uncultured Dysgonomonas sp.: one gene and its partner. The protein of the gene in region 1 binds, or shares a complex with, the protein of each later gene. Links are inferred from orthologs where the notes say so. Each region holds a gene or a part of one and is shown on either strand. Other genes may lie near its edges.

Evidence for each region.
Region 2: the proteins of tsaB (region 1) and tsaD are in contact, whole or in part, in a solved structure (PDB 4WQ4), measured with the Escherichia coli proteins. The link is inferred for uncultured Dysgonomonas sp. from one-to-one orthologs.

What each region holds. Positions count from the first base shown.
Region 1 is NZ_LT599032.1:3,257,708-3,264,828, forward strand. Bases 2,622-5,501 are described here. They hold tsaB (tRNA (adenosine(37)-N6)-threonylcarbamoyltransferase complex dimerization subunit type 1 TsaB), read left to right. Parts: upstream 2,622-3,647; coding sequence 3,648-4,355; downstream 4,356-5,501. Other genes in these bases: rnr (ribonuclease R), read right to left, coding at 2,622-3,457; QZL88_RS13725 (BlaI/MecI/CopY family transcriptional regulator), read left to right, coding at 4,491-4,853; QZL88_RS13730 (M56 family metallopeptidase), read left to right, coding at 4,873-5,501. Outside these bases: QZL88_RS13710 (heparan-alpha-glucosaminide N-acetyltransferase domain-containing protein), read right to left, coding at 16-1,185; more of rnr, read right to left, coding at 1,307-2,621; more of QZL88_RS13730, read left to right, coding at 5,502-6,594; QZL88_RS13735 (energy transducer TonB), read left to right, coding at 6,834-7,121. UniProt on the Escherichia coli protein: Required for the formation of a threonylcarbamoyl group on adenosine at position 37 (t(6)A37) in tRNAs that read codons beginning with adenine.
Region 2 is NZ_LT599032.1:4,511,957-4,518,965, forward strand. The notes cover bases 108-2,875. They hold tsaD (tRNA (adenosine(37)-N6)-threonylcarbamoyltransferase complex transferase subunit TsaD), read left to right. Parts: upstream 108-867; coding sequence 868-1,884; downstream 1,885-2,875. Other genes in these bases: QZL88_RS18570 (DUF2268 domain-containing putative Zn-dependent protease), read right to left, coding at 108-368; QZL88_RS18575 (hypothetical protein), read left to right, coding at 466-813; QZL88_RS18585 (MarR family winged helix-turn-helix transcriptional regulator), read right to left, coding at 1,888-2,337; QZL88_RS18590 (DUF169 domain-containing protein), read right to left, coding at 2,324-2,875. In the rest of the region: more of QZL88_RS18570, read right to left, coding at 1-107; more of QZL88_RS18590, read right to left, coding at 2,876-3,043; QZL88_RS18595 (M48 family metallopeptidase), read left to right, coding at 3,199-4,440; QZL88_RS18605 (energy transducer TonB), read left to right, coding at 5,671-6,258; QZL88_RS18610 (hypothetical protein), read left to right, coding at 6,281-7,009.

The DNA of each region.
Region 1 (7,121 bases):
TTTGAAATAACTTCATTATATCTTTATATAGATGTTTTTCTTATAAAGGATGTTTCCTACAATCCAGCAGATACCTACAAAAATGAGAGCATATATCAATGCGCCGAAATAGTCTCCCAGATATGGTTGAAGCAGAACGGAATATATATATCCTTTGGCTGAGATATATTCTCCATTGTAAGGGAATACCGCCTGATAAGCCAGTGTACCCATCACTCCGGCCATCACATATATAAAGAGAGGATTAACCCCGAATGATTCGAAAAATACACTCCATTTTCTATGTCCCTTTATATCGATTATCCATATCAATAATGCAAGAAGCAGAGAGGCCAGCCCACATGTTGCTAAAACAAATGTAGGTGTCCATATCTTCTTATTGATAGGACAACCGTAGCTGAGTAGAAATCCTGCAAAAGTGAGTATTGTGCCGACTATAAACAATTGGGATATCCGTTTTTCATTGTCTTTAGTATTCATTATGAGTGCACCGCAACAGAATCCGATGAGGACGTGAGCTATCGCCGGGATGGTGCTTAATAGCCCTTCAGGATCTATAGCCAGTCCCGAATCTTTGTACATGTGATTTACACCCAATATAGCCTGGTCTACTATAGATACAATGCTGTCTTCGCTTTTCTCGAACCCGTTCCCGAAGACAAGTAGCAGAAAATAAGCCAGTAATGTTGTACCTATTATATATGGAATATATTTATGCTTTACAGTAATGGCTATAATGGATGCAGCACCGTAAGTCAACGCCAATCGCTGCATAACCCCTAATGTGCGGAGATGCCCGAAGTCCGTTATAGCCCTGAAAAAGCGTTCCCAGAATCCCAGATTGTCAGGCTCCAGCATGTGGTACGTACGGAATGATAATCCGAGCCATGAAAGACCGAGTCCGATTAAGAATATGACAATCGTTCGTTTAAGAATCTTTAAGAGAGTCGGAGTATTGAACTCGAAATTAAATTTCCGCAAGGAAATATAGGTGGATATTCCCATGATGAACATGAAGAACGGAAATACGAGGTCGGTGGGTGTTAGCCCGTCCCAGGCAACGTGTCTTAGCGGGGCATAGGTATACTCTCCTGATCCGGAATTGTTGACCATTATCATTCCGGCAATTGTGATGCCACGGAGTACATCGAGAGACAATAGTCTTCCTGAAGGTTTTTGTGTCATTTTTTATGTATCTGTTAGAAATAATGTTAACGGTATGCAGAGTACGAAAATAGTCGTTTTAAGTATTTCTGCAAAACAGCACGCCGGTTTTAACATCAAGATGGCGTGCTGTTTTATAAGTTTACTCTTCTACTAGGGCAAAATCCAGTTGTTTACGTTCAAGATTTGCCCGTGCTACTTTTATTTTCAGAGGGTCGCCCAGACTGTAAGTGCGTTTGTTGCGGCGTCCGCGCAAACAATAATTCTTTTCGTCGAATTCATAGAAATCATCGTCCAGATCGCGGATAGGAATCATTCCCTCACATTTATTCTCATTTATTTCGGCATATAGCCCCCATTCTGTAATCCCTGAGATAACAGCGTCAAATACCTGTCCCAGTTTGTCGGACATATATTCCACCTGTTTGTATTTTATAGATGCTCTTTCGGCATTTGCTGCCAGTTGTTCCATTTCCGAACTGTGTTCGCATTTGCTTTCGTAAAGCTGTTTGCTCACACTGCGTCCTCCATCCAGATAGCGGGTAAGCAAACGGTGAACCATCATGTCGGGATAACGGCGGATAGGGGAGGTAAAGTGAGTGTAGTACTCAAATGCCAATCCGTAATGTCCGATGTTTACTGTAGAGTATATCGCTTTGGCCATGGCGCGGATGGCAATGGTAGAGATCAGGTTTTCTTCGGGCTTGCCGCTTACCTCGTCCAGCAGGTGATTAATCGATTTGGATACATTTGTTTTCGACCCATCCACCTTTATTTTATATCCGAAACGGCGGATAAATTCAGAAAGGTTCTCCATCTTTTCCGCATTCGGCAGGTCGTGGATACGATAGACAAATGTTTTTGCATTCTTATTTTTCGGTACATTTCCGACAAATTCGGCAACAGTGCGGTTTGCCAGAAGCATAAATTCTTCGATCAGTTTATTCGAATCCTTGGCATATTTGAAATATACGCTGATTGGTTTTCCTTTTTCGTCTATTTCGAATCTTACTTCATGGCGGTCGAATGCGATTGCTCCGTTGTCGAAACGTTTACCTCTTAACTTTTTAGCAAGGTCGTTCAGTTTCAGTACCTCTTCTTTGTAATCACCTTCGCCGGTCTCTATTATGTCCTGTGCTTCTTCATAAGTGAAGCGCCTGTCGGAATGTATAACTGTGCGGGCAATTCTGCTTTTCTTAATATTTGCATCGTCATCGAGTTCGAATATAGCAGAATAGCATAATTTATCTTCATGCGGACGAAGCGAGCACAGTCCGTTGCTGAGTCTTTCAGGGAGCATAGGGATGGTTCTGTCGACCAGATAGATAGATGTGGCCCGGCTTTCGCCTTCTTTGTCTATAATATCGCCTTCCTGTACATAATGCGTCACATCGGCAATGTGTACTCCGACTTCCCAACGGCCATTTTTTATCTGTTTGATAGATAGTGCGTCATCGAAGTCTTTCGCATCGCGCGGGTCTATTGTGAATGTAAGTGTATTTCTGAAATCTTCACGCTTGGCTATTTCTTCTTCAGTGATTTCATCTGGTATTTTATTCGCAAATGCTTCTATTTTTTCGGGATATTTGTATGGCAGGCCAAATTCAGCTAAGATAGCATTCATTTCCGTATTGTTCTCCCCGGCCTGTCCCAGTATGTCGAGTACTTTTCCTATCGGATTTTTTGCTTTCTGAGGCCATTCCACTATTTCTACCAGTGCTTTGTCCCCGTCTTTACCTCCATTCAGTTTGTCTTTTGGGATAAATATATCATTAGCCAGTATTTTACTGTCCATTACCAGAAAAGCGAATTGCTTCTGAACATCCAGTGTACCTACGAAAGTAATTTGCTTACGTTCCAGTATCTCCAGTACTTCGCCTTCTGCTTCACGTCCTTTGCGTTTAGCCAGTATCTGTATTTTCACACGGTCGCCGTTCATGGCATGTGCAGAGTTGCGTTCGGCTATGAAGATATTGTTGCTTTCGTCTTCCGGTTTGAAAAAGTTCTTCCCGTTACTCCTTCTTTCGAATGTGCCTTCAAGAAAAATTCCGCGATTATTGGATTTATATTTTCCACGTACAGGCTCTACAATGAAGTCATCTTCGAGAAGGTTGTAGATAATATTCGTCACTAGCTGCTTTTCAGCAGGCTTTTTGAACCCGAGTTTTTCGGTGATTTGCTTTGGGCTGAATGATTCTGATGAATTTCTATTGAAAAAGTTTACAATGCTGTTTACTATATCTGCTTTTGTTTTTCTTTTATCAGTTTTGTGAGGAGCTTTGTTCTTACTCATATGTGATTTATTTCATTAATTTCTATTGTCGGGCAAACATTAACGGGTTGAGAATGTTATTACCCCGGTTGTTATACTAAATACCAAATGTACAAAAAAGAATTAAATTGTACATCTGATTCTTTGTGAATGAAATACTTTTGTCAGAATTTATGTAATTTTGTTTTTGAATTAACTGAAATATAAGATTATGCCTTGCATATTAAATATAGAAACAGCTACGGAAGTGTGTTCAGTAGCGGTGTCCAGAGATGGACAAGTGATTTTTCAAAAGGAAGAAACCAAGGGACCTTCCCATGCCGTTTTGTTAGGTACATTTGTAGATGAAGCAGTGAATATGCTTCGCGCTCAAAATTTGCAACCTGATGCCGTGGCGGTTAGTTGTGGCCCCGGTTCATATACAGGGCTTCGTATTGGCGTATCGGAGGCGAAAGGGCTTTGCTTTGGGCTGAATATCCCGTTGATTGCCCTGAATTCTTTAAAAATAATGGCAAACGGCGTATCTAAAATGAAAGATTTGCAGGATTACACGTTGCTTTGCCCGATGATAGATGCCCGCAGAATGGAAGTGTACGATGTATTATTAAACAAAGAATTACAGGAAGTGCGTCCTGTTAGCGCCGATATTATTGACGAAAATTCTTTTACCGATTATCTGGACAAGGGTAGGATTGTTTTCTTTGGTAATGGGGCGGAAAAATGTAAGGCTGTATTGAAAAGTGAAACGGCTTTGTTCTTAGACAATGTCTATCCACGCGCATTGGATATGATTAGCCTGGCTGAGGAAGCCTACGTCGCCGGAGATTTTGAAGATGTAGCTTATTTTGAACCTTTCTATCTGAAAGAATTCGTAGCTACTACTCCTAAGAATAAGGTGTTGGCCGATATGGGTAAGTAACTGCTGATTTTAGGGCATCCAAATAAGTTCTTTCTCTATACTTATTATGTAAAAAATGTCATTAAATATTTTGATGATAAAAAAAAATCCGTATATTTACGAAAAAATAGTAGTTTTACGCCAAACTTGTAAAATATGGAAAAGCTTACTCATCAGGAAGAATCTATAATGCTGCACATCTGGCAGCTTAAAGAGTGTGTAGTAAAAGATATCATAAATGAGATGGATGAACCTAAGCCTCCCTATACGACAGTGGCTTCCGTCGTTCGTAATCTGGAGCAAAAAGGTTATCTGAATTCAAAGAAATATGGCAATGTGTGGGTGTATACTCCGAAAATCAAAGAAGATGAGTATAAGAAGGCATTTATGTCTAATGTAGTAAAAAGTTACTTTGAGAATTCATATAAAGAGCTTGTCTCTTTCTTTGTAAAGGAGGAAAAAATATCCCCAGAGGAATTACAGGAAATAATGAAGATGATAGAAAAGGGCAAAGGTTAATAATCAATACTACGCTACCATGGATCACACAATTTTAATATACCTTGTCAAGGTGTCGGTTGCTCTGGCACTGTTTTACGGACTGTATGTTCTTTGTCTGAAGAGGGACACATTTCTGAAACTGAGGAGAATTTACTTCTTATCAGCCTTATTATTTTCTCTGTTATTCCCTGCCGTTACGATCGAATTGTCTGCTTCCGGTGATACTCCTGTACAGATTCCGACATACTGGTTGTCGGATATTGAAGTCGGGAGCGTAGTTGATGCGGAGGCTTCGACGGAGGCGGCTGTGAGCATGTGGGTTGTTGTTTTAGCTATACTTGCCGCCGTATCGCTTTTTTGTGCAATTAAATTTTTTGTGCAACTATTCAGTTTGGTTAAGTTGAGAATTGCGAATGAGACTGAAAAATTGTCCACTTACCGCATTGTAAAAATGAAAGATAGGCGGGCATCCCCATTTTCTTTCTTCAACTGGATTTTTATCAACTCTGATGCCCATAATCCGGTCGAACTGGCTGAGATAATTGCACATGAACAGGTGCATGTAGATCAGTATCATTCTATCGATGTGGTGCTATCCGAAATCTTATGTATTTGTTTCTGGTGGAACCCGTTTGCATGGTTGTTGAAGAAAGAAATAAAACTGAACCTGGAATATCTGGCAGATAAAGGTGTGCTGGAGTCAGGATTCGATTCGAAAGAATATCAATATATATTATTACAAGTCTCAAATAGAAGTACCGGTATACCACTTATTAATAATTTCAACGTTTCACAACTTAAACAACGCATTATGATGATGAATAAAAAGAAAAGCTCAGTATTTACATCTGTAAAATACCTGCTGGTTGTTCCGGTATGCGCAACATTGCTTTTGGGCAACGCAGTACAGGCAACTACATCTTTAGATAAATTTTCGATAGATGAAATATCCGAAGTGATGGATGGTGATCAGGCGCCTCAAAAGAAAGGGGATGTGTATGTGACAGTAGAGCAGATGCCTTCGTTTCCCGGAGGATTAGATGCTCAACAGCGTTTTATTTCCGGAGGTTTGAAATATCCAGTAGAGGCTCAGACTAAAGGTATTCAGGGAAGAGTGACTGTTCGCTATGTGGTGAAGAGCACCGGCGAAATATCCAATATAGAAGTAATAAGGGGCATTGATCCTTTATTGGATAATGAGGCGATCCGTATTGTGAAATCCATGCCTAAATGGGAACCCGGCAAGCAAGGTGGAAAAGCGGTAGATGTGTACTATACATTACCTATTGTATTCAGGCTTGCGGGTGCTACTAAAAAGGTGGAGTCCGGTGGCGATCCGAATGAAATTGTTGCGGTCGGTTATGGTGCACCACAAGAGAAGAAAGTAGAAGTTGCATCCTTGAAAGAGGGTTCTCCAAACGATAAAATGAAGCCTTTTTTAACCGTAGAACAAATGCCTGCTTTTCCCGGAGGAGAACCGGCTATGCATGAGTATATCAGTAATAACCTGAAATATCCGGAAGATGCTCAAAAGAATGGAATTCAAGGACGTGTGGTAGTCCGCTTCATAGTGAAGAGTACAGGTGAGGTGAGTGATGTTTCAGTTATTCGTGGAATAGACCCGAGTATGGACAAAGAGGCTGCCCGTATGGTTGGCTCCATGCCGAAGTGGACGCCCGGTAAGCAGAACGGGCAGGCTGTGGATGTATATTACACGTTACCTATCGTTTATAAGCTGAACAAAAGTGATAAAAAATAAATAAAGGCTAATCACTAATTACTACTATTCTAAAGAGGCAGACAGCAGTACTTTCTGCCTCTCTTTTTTAATTACTTAGTATAAGTACTTTCAATGTTGCATCCCTTTTTATCTATTATCCACGACTTAAAAGTCATGGTAGATTAAATGGCTGGCAGCAACGCTGCTATGTTTTATTTAATAAAAACTTTATTTGTTGAAGAGAGAAAATAGATAATGTCTGACGAATTATAACTAAAATGATGAAAAAAGTAAATTTCAAATACACAATCATTCTTTTGTGGATTGTGGTAGTTACTGCGTGCAGTGGTCACACTTCGAAAGAACAGCAAAAATCCGAACCCGGAATACACGACGAAGAACAAGACTTAACAGGTAATGCCAAGACATTGTCGGATTCTGTTCATATAGAGGGCGAAAGCAGGATGACAGATGTTTCGCAAGAAGAACCAGTAAAAGATGTTCGTATTTTCAGAGAAGACGGTACTTTACCGGAGTATTCGGGAGGCGATGTATGGCAATATATG
Region 2 (7,009 bases), 1.3 Mb from region 1 along the record:
ATGAGTGAAGATACATTGGATAACTCTTCTTCGTATGCAGAGATATTATCGAAAGTAGTTAATGCATCTTTGTATATTTGCATCAGTGCAGGATGGGAAAAGTAATCTCTGAGGGTAGGGAAGAAAGTGGCAGGATCACTATTGTCTATGGCTATACGTCCGAAGGCAGGAAGCAGGAGTGGATATTTCTCTTTCAATCCGGATTCTTTTACGGCGTCAGGTTGCTGAAGATAATTGTATACATCTTTGTCGAAACGTAAGATGGTTATTTTTTCTTGTTGCGATAACCCGCTGTTTTTCTTTGTTGTGCCTGAGCATCCAATGAAAGACAGGATGATAAAAGTCAGCAGATATACTCTATTTCTCATTTGTATCCTTTTATGAATTCTTCTTTGCGAAGGTAATTTATATTTCTTAATTTTGTACCACTTTTACAAGCCATATAATTAAAAAACGCACAATATTATGCTTTATTTTAAAGAAGATATCCCAAACAAGGATAATAAACTGATATATATTTATAAGGGTATAACAGTCGTTCAGATGCAGAACGAAGTAGAAATGCTAATGTTATCATTAGGCTATAAACATCTGGGACAGGGATTATTCGAAAAGGGAAGCCGGATGATGCGTTTGTTGTTCGGGGCATTCTGTAAATACTTTAAATTCAGAGTGCGTATAGAGGATTATAACAATGGTGAAGTGAAAGTGACTGTATCGAAAGATACGACAGGATTGTCGGGTGGTGCAATTGGGGCGAATCAGGTGAAAAACGAATTTTACAATTTATCCCGGGCATTCCAAACAATATAATGGAAACGATGTTATAAGTCTTTGGATTTATAATATATAAAATACAATATTTGAATGATAACCATACTAGGCATAGAGTCGTCTTGTGATGATACTGCGGCAGCAGTTATCAGGGACGGTTTACTTCTATCTAATATAATTTCCAGCCAGAAAGTGCATGAGAACTACGGAGGTGTAGTTCCCGAACTGGCATCACGCGCACATCAGCAGAATATAATACCGGTTGTAGACCAGGCATTGAAAAAAGCGGGGGTAAACAAGAACGAACTGACGGCGATAGCTTTCACGCGCGGTCCCGGTCTGATGGGATCCTTGCTGGTAGGTACTTCTTTTGCTAAAGGACTATCTTCCGCGTTGAATATTCCGATGATAGATGTAAATCATCTGCACGCTCATGTGTTGGCTCATTTTATTAAGGAGGATAAAGATGATAACAATCAGCCTCAGTATCCTTTCCTGTGCCTGTTGGTGTCGGGTGGTAATTCACAGATTATCCTTGTCAGATCGTACAAGGAAATGGAGATCATAGGCCAAACAATAGATGACGCAGCTGGTGAAGCTTTCGACAAATGCGCCAAGGTGATGGGGCTGGGATATCCCGGAGGGCCTGTTGTTGACCGCTTGGCTAAAGAGGGTGATGCAGATAAATTTAAATTCAACAAACCTCACATATCGGGTTATGATTATAGTTTCAGTGGTCTGAAAACTTCTTTCCTGTATTTGCTCCGCGATGAATTGAGAAAGGATCCTGACTTTATAGATAAGAATAAAGCTGACCTTTGTGCTTCCCTTCAAAAAACGATTATCGATGTATTGATGGAGCAATTACGTAAAGCGGCCAAAGATCTGGGAATTAAAGAGGTTGCCGTAGCCGGTGGTGTGTCGGCGAACTCGGGACTTCGTGCTGCATTTGAAGATCATGCAAAGCGTTTCGGTTGGAAAATACATATACCTCCGTTTGGCTATACGACGGATAATGCAGCCATGATAGCTATGACAGGCTATTTCAAATATGAAGACAAAGAATTTTGTCCGATGGAGGCAGCGCCGTTTTCGAGAGTGGTAATGTAATAACTACATTTTCTCCGCATCTGATAGATTGTTCTCCACTTTTGCCAACAACTTAAGAAAGATATTTATTTCATCTTCCGATAATCCGTTGGTGAATATTGCCGTAGCTTCTGTCCAGCAGGTAATTACTTCTTGTCTGATGCTCTCGGCGCGAGGCAATAGAAATATGTTATAGCTACGGCTGTCAGTTATGCTTTTTTGCTTGACCACATATTTAGCGGTGCATAATTTGTCTATAATGCGTGTTGTATTAGCAAAATCTTTCTTTGATTTCTTTGTAAGTTCACTAAGAGACAGGCCATCATCGAGCCATAGATAGTATAAGATTACCCATTGCTCAGGGGTGATATCTAATCCTTTTTCACTGATAAGTCTGAATGCCAGTCGCCGGAGTTGGGCGGCAACAGATGCTATCTGGTGATTGATACTGTTTTCGAAATTATATTCCATCATTGATTCGCGCTTTAACTTTGCCCCATGCATGGGTATCTACAAGGCAGGATTCTTCAAATGTATTGTACATCTCTTTCAGGCGGGACATTGGTATTGCAAAACTTAATATATTTGCTTCTACATGAGGACGTACCGATGGGTCGAACAGTCCGAGAAATGACCGTTTGCCGTTTCTTTGATTTTCGGCAACTACCTGTGAAATAGTGGAGCTGCATCCGGAACCAAATGGAGCAGATACCGCATCTGGTTCATTGGTGTCGAATAAAGTCCATGAAATCAATCCTGTTAATACATCAGGCGTGGCGAAGAATATAATACCTTCGATATCGTCTAATATATCCAGATTATCTATTCGTGAAAAATGAAGGTATGCTTTGCCTGTAGGAGAGAAGCCAATATTTTCTACAAACTCTTTGACCATCTCCGGAGTCTTCTTGTATCTTTCTTTTAGTGAGACGAAAGACGGAATCCGTTCTTCCGGAAATTCAGAGAATCCGGTGTAAAACTTGCCACCCATACAACCGATTGTTTCTCTATCCAAACATATTGGTGCGCCTTTACGTACAATATCAAGTGCTTTAAAATAGCACCCATTTACTCTTTGTGGCACAGGTTCGGCTATGTCTGAATACCAGAAAGCTATAGGTAATTCTATATTCTCACCAAATGCATATTGCAGTTTATTTATTAAATCAGTAGATTTCATGATCTTGTAATTTATTTGTTATGACAAATATATTTACATTGTTTGTTATGACAAATAAATTGACGTTGATAATTCTTAGACTTTATATCTTTTATTGATAATTGTAAATTATCACTCATAATTATAAATCTTATCTTTGTAGAAAAAACGTATCTATGTCTCTATACTTAAGCATTATCCTACTTGTAGTTGTCCTCGATTTTGTCTGGACGCAATACTTGGCGTATCGTAACCGTAAGCGGATGAGCCCCGAAATTCCTCCATTACTGGAAGGGATTTACGATAAAGACGAATATGCCAGACAGCAAGCCTATCAAAAGATAAACAGCCGCTTTGGCTTGTATACAAGCCTTTTCTCTTTTATCGTAATGTTACTGGTCCTGTCTTTGGGTATTTTTGGCTGGCTCAACGAGTTGCTGAGACAATTTATAAATAATGAAGTCATTCTTACTCTGGTTTTCTTTGGTATAGTATATATTGTGAACGATATTATCACTTTGCCATTCAGCTATTATGCTACCTTTGTGATTGAAGAACGCTTCGGATTCAATAAATCGACTAAAGCTATTTTCTGGTTCGACCAGTTGAAAGGTTTACTGCTCACAACTGTTCTAGGGGGCATTATACTGGCTCTTCTGGTATGGTTTTATGAAACTCTGGGTACATATGCATGGTTGTACGCCTGGGGGGCAGTAACCGTATTTTCTTTATTTATGACCTTGTTCTATTCCAATATTATAGTGCCTTTATTCAATAAGCAGACTCCGTTGGAAGATGGCGAACTCCGGGATGCAATCGAGGCCTTTTCCCGGGAAGCAGGTTTTTCGATAAAGAATATATACGTAATGGATGCATCTAAACGTTCCAGTAAAGCAAACGCTTATTTTACCGGCTTTGGAGTTAAGAAACGTATCGTATTGTTCGATACATTGATTAATGATCTTAGTACGAGTGAAATAGTCGCTGTACTGGCACACGAAATAGGTCATTATAAAAAGAGGCACACATTGCAGGGTATGTGCATATCCATCTTATATACAGGAATTATTCTTTTCCTGTTATCATGGTTCCTCGATAATGAAGCCATTGCTTTGGCATTGGGAGGGAAAGAGGCTTCCTTTCATTTGGGTCTGATTGCTTTCTCTGTTCTATTTACTCCGGTTTCGATGATTATAGGTCTGTTTTCGAGTATGCACAGCCGTAAGAATGAATATCAGGCAGACGCCTATGCTGCCGGTTTTGGCTTGGCAGATTCATTGATAAGCGGATTGAAGAAGCTATCGGTAAAGTCACTGAGCAATCTGAATCCTGATCCGCTATATGTATTTTTCTATTATTCACATCCGACTTTGCTGCAACGGATGGAGGCATTAATGGAAATTGATGATAAAAAGTAAATTTTTATAAAGTATCATTAAACCTTTTAATTTTATTATATTCATATAATATAAACGGGGCTGAAAAACAGCTATTCATAATCTAAAAAATAATGCCTATGAAACGCTTTTATATAATTATCATTTCGTGCCTGATATTATTGCCTGTAAATATATATGCCCAGGGAGGAAAGAAAGAAAAGGTTAGCAAAGATATTTTCGGTAATACCATTATCGAAGATGAAGACGGAAGTAAAACAACAATAAAGAAAGATATTTTCGGAAATACTGTGATAGAAGATAATAAGGGCAATAAGAAGACTATCAAAAAGGATATTTTTGGAAATACTGTGATAGAAGATAACAAGGGAAATAAAGAAACGATCAAAGAAGATATTCATGGGAATACTGTAATCGAAGATAACAAAGGGAATAAGAAAAGAGTAAAAGAGGATATTTTCGGGAATACTATCATTGAAGACAATAAAGGAAATAAAACGACCATACGAGAGAATATTTTCGGTGATAAAGTAATAGAAGATAATAAGGGGTATAAGAAAACTATCAAAAAGGATGTATTCGGAAATACTATCATTGAAGATAATAAAGGAAATAAAACAACTATCGAAGAGGATGTCTTTGGCGATAAAGTGATCGAAGACAACAAAGGGAACAAAACGAAAATAGGAAAAGATATCTTCTATAACATGATTGTTGAAACGAACCGGAGAAAAGTAAAAATAGGCCGTGATATATTTGGTTATCTTCAATATGAAGAGAATAATAGAAGGAAGGCATATCTGAAAAAAGATATTTTCGATGCCTGGATTTTTACGGATGATAATAATAATGAAATAAAGTATTCCATGGAGTTTTGGGAAGATATTCAGCGTGATTTCAGAGGTGATGAAGAAGAGACCTTTTTCTGGCTGATGGATATGTGCCATGGATTGACGGACTACAAAGAAGAATATAAAGTTGATATTTTCGGACATCTTCAATTCAGCAACAACAAGAATGAACGGGCGTCACTGTCTAAAAATATTTTTGATGAGATGGTTTATGAAGACACCAAAGGGAGTAAAATGATATATCCGCAGAATTTTTGGAATAAGATGCGCAAACATAGTTCGGATAAAAAAATATTTATGGATCTTATACAACGCTATCTGTTCGAATAGGGAAATTTATTTATGGAATTTCAGTATTTTCATACTCTATTTAATATCAGAATGAAAAACACGATTGAGTATGAGAATGTATTTCACTTTTCCTCTATTTTTGTCTTTTTATTTGTGCATATATTCCCAACAGAATAAAGAAGTCAGACCATTTTACGTGAAAAATGATACACTCATAGAGAATCGGTTACTTTTGGATTCAAAGCAATTAAACGAAATAAATATTGAGGAATTCACGGAACCACCAATCTTTATAAGTACAGAAATACTCCCTCAATTTGTAGGCGGAGATAGTGTGATGGAGGCATTCTTTAATAAGAATATCCGGTATCCCCGTACAGTAACCAAAGGGGAAGTGCAGGGTTTTGTTATTGCAAGGTTTGTTGTATTAAAAGATGGCAAAATTGATCCACGAAATATAAAAATAATAACATCTCTTTCGCATGATTGCGACAACGAGGTTGTGCGTCTACTACACAAGATGCCTTCTTGGATGCCTGGAAGACAAGGAGGATTTCCAGTCCCTTTTTATCAGACTATAGGCGTTTATCTGGGAAAGAAAAAACTTAAGACAGTAAGGCGTTTGGTGCCAGGCGAAATTAATGTGGATGAATGCAAATGGAACGGTTATCACGAAATTATAGAAAAACGATATTAATAATAGCCAAAACCTTTATACCATGTTGAAAAAACTACATCTTACCTGTTTTGCTTTTGTTTTATTATTTCCTCTTTTTGCTCAGGAACCACAGACTATTCATGTGATGGTGGCTTTGTGCGATAATAAATATCAGGGCATAGTGAAAGTACCGAAAGGAATAGGTAACGGGCAAGATCCGAATTCGAATCTGTACTGGGGATGCGGATATGGCATTCGTACTTATTTCAGAAAAAGTTCTGACTGGAAGGAGGTGAGGCGGCTAAAGGCTGACGATATCCGTCTCGAACGTATTGTCTTCAAACATAAAACGAAAGATTACTACCTTATCGCCGATGCTTATGACGGACAATACATAAAGAACTGTACAGAAGATTTCCTCAGCTCATGTTCAGGGAGTAAGAAGGATACTGTAATGATCGGGAAAACGGTTGTCGGACTCAATGGGAATGCTAAACTACTCGCTTATATAGGGCATAACGGGTTAATGGATTTTTCGTTGGCAAATACTTATAGCACTGTAGATGGTAAAACGCGTGATGCGATAATCCTTGCTTGCTATAGTAAGCGGTATTTTACACCGTATCTGCGTTCAGCTAAAGCCAATCCATTGCTTTGGTCTACCCATCTGATGAGCCCCGAAGCATACACATTACATGATGCAATCGCTACATACATCGCAGGAGGGACGAATGCTGCTGTGCGGGAAAGTGCTGCTGCCGCTTATAATAAATATCAGAAATGCGGGATA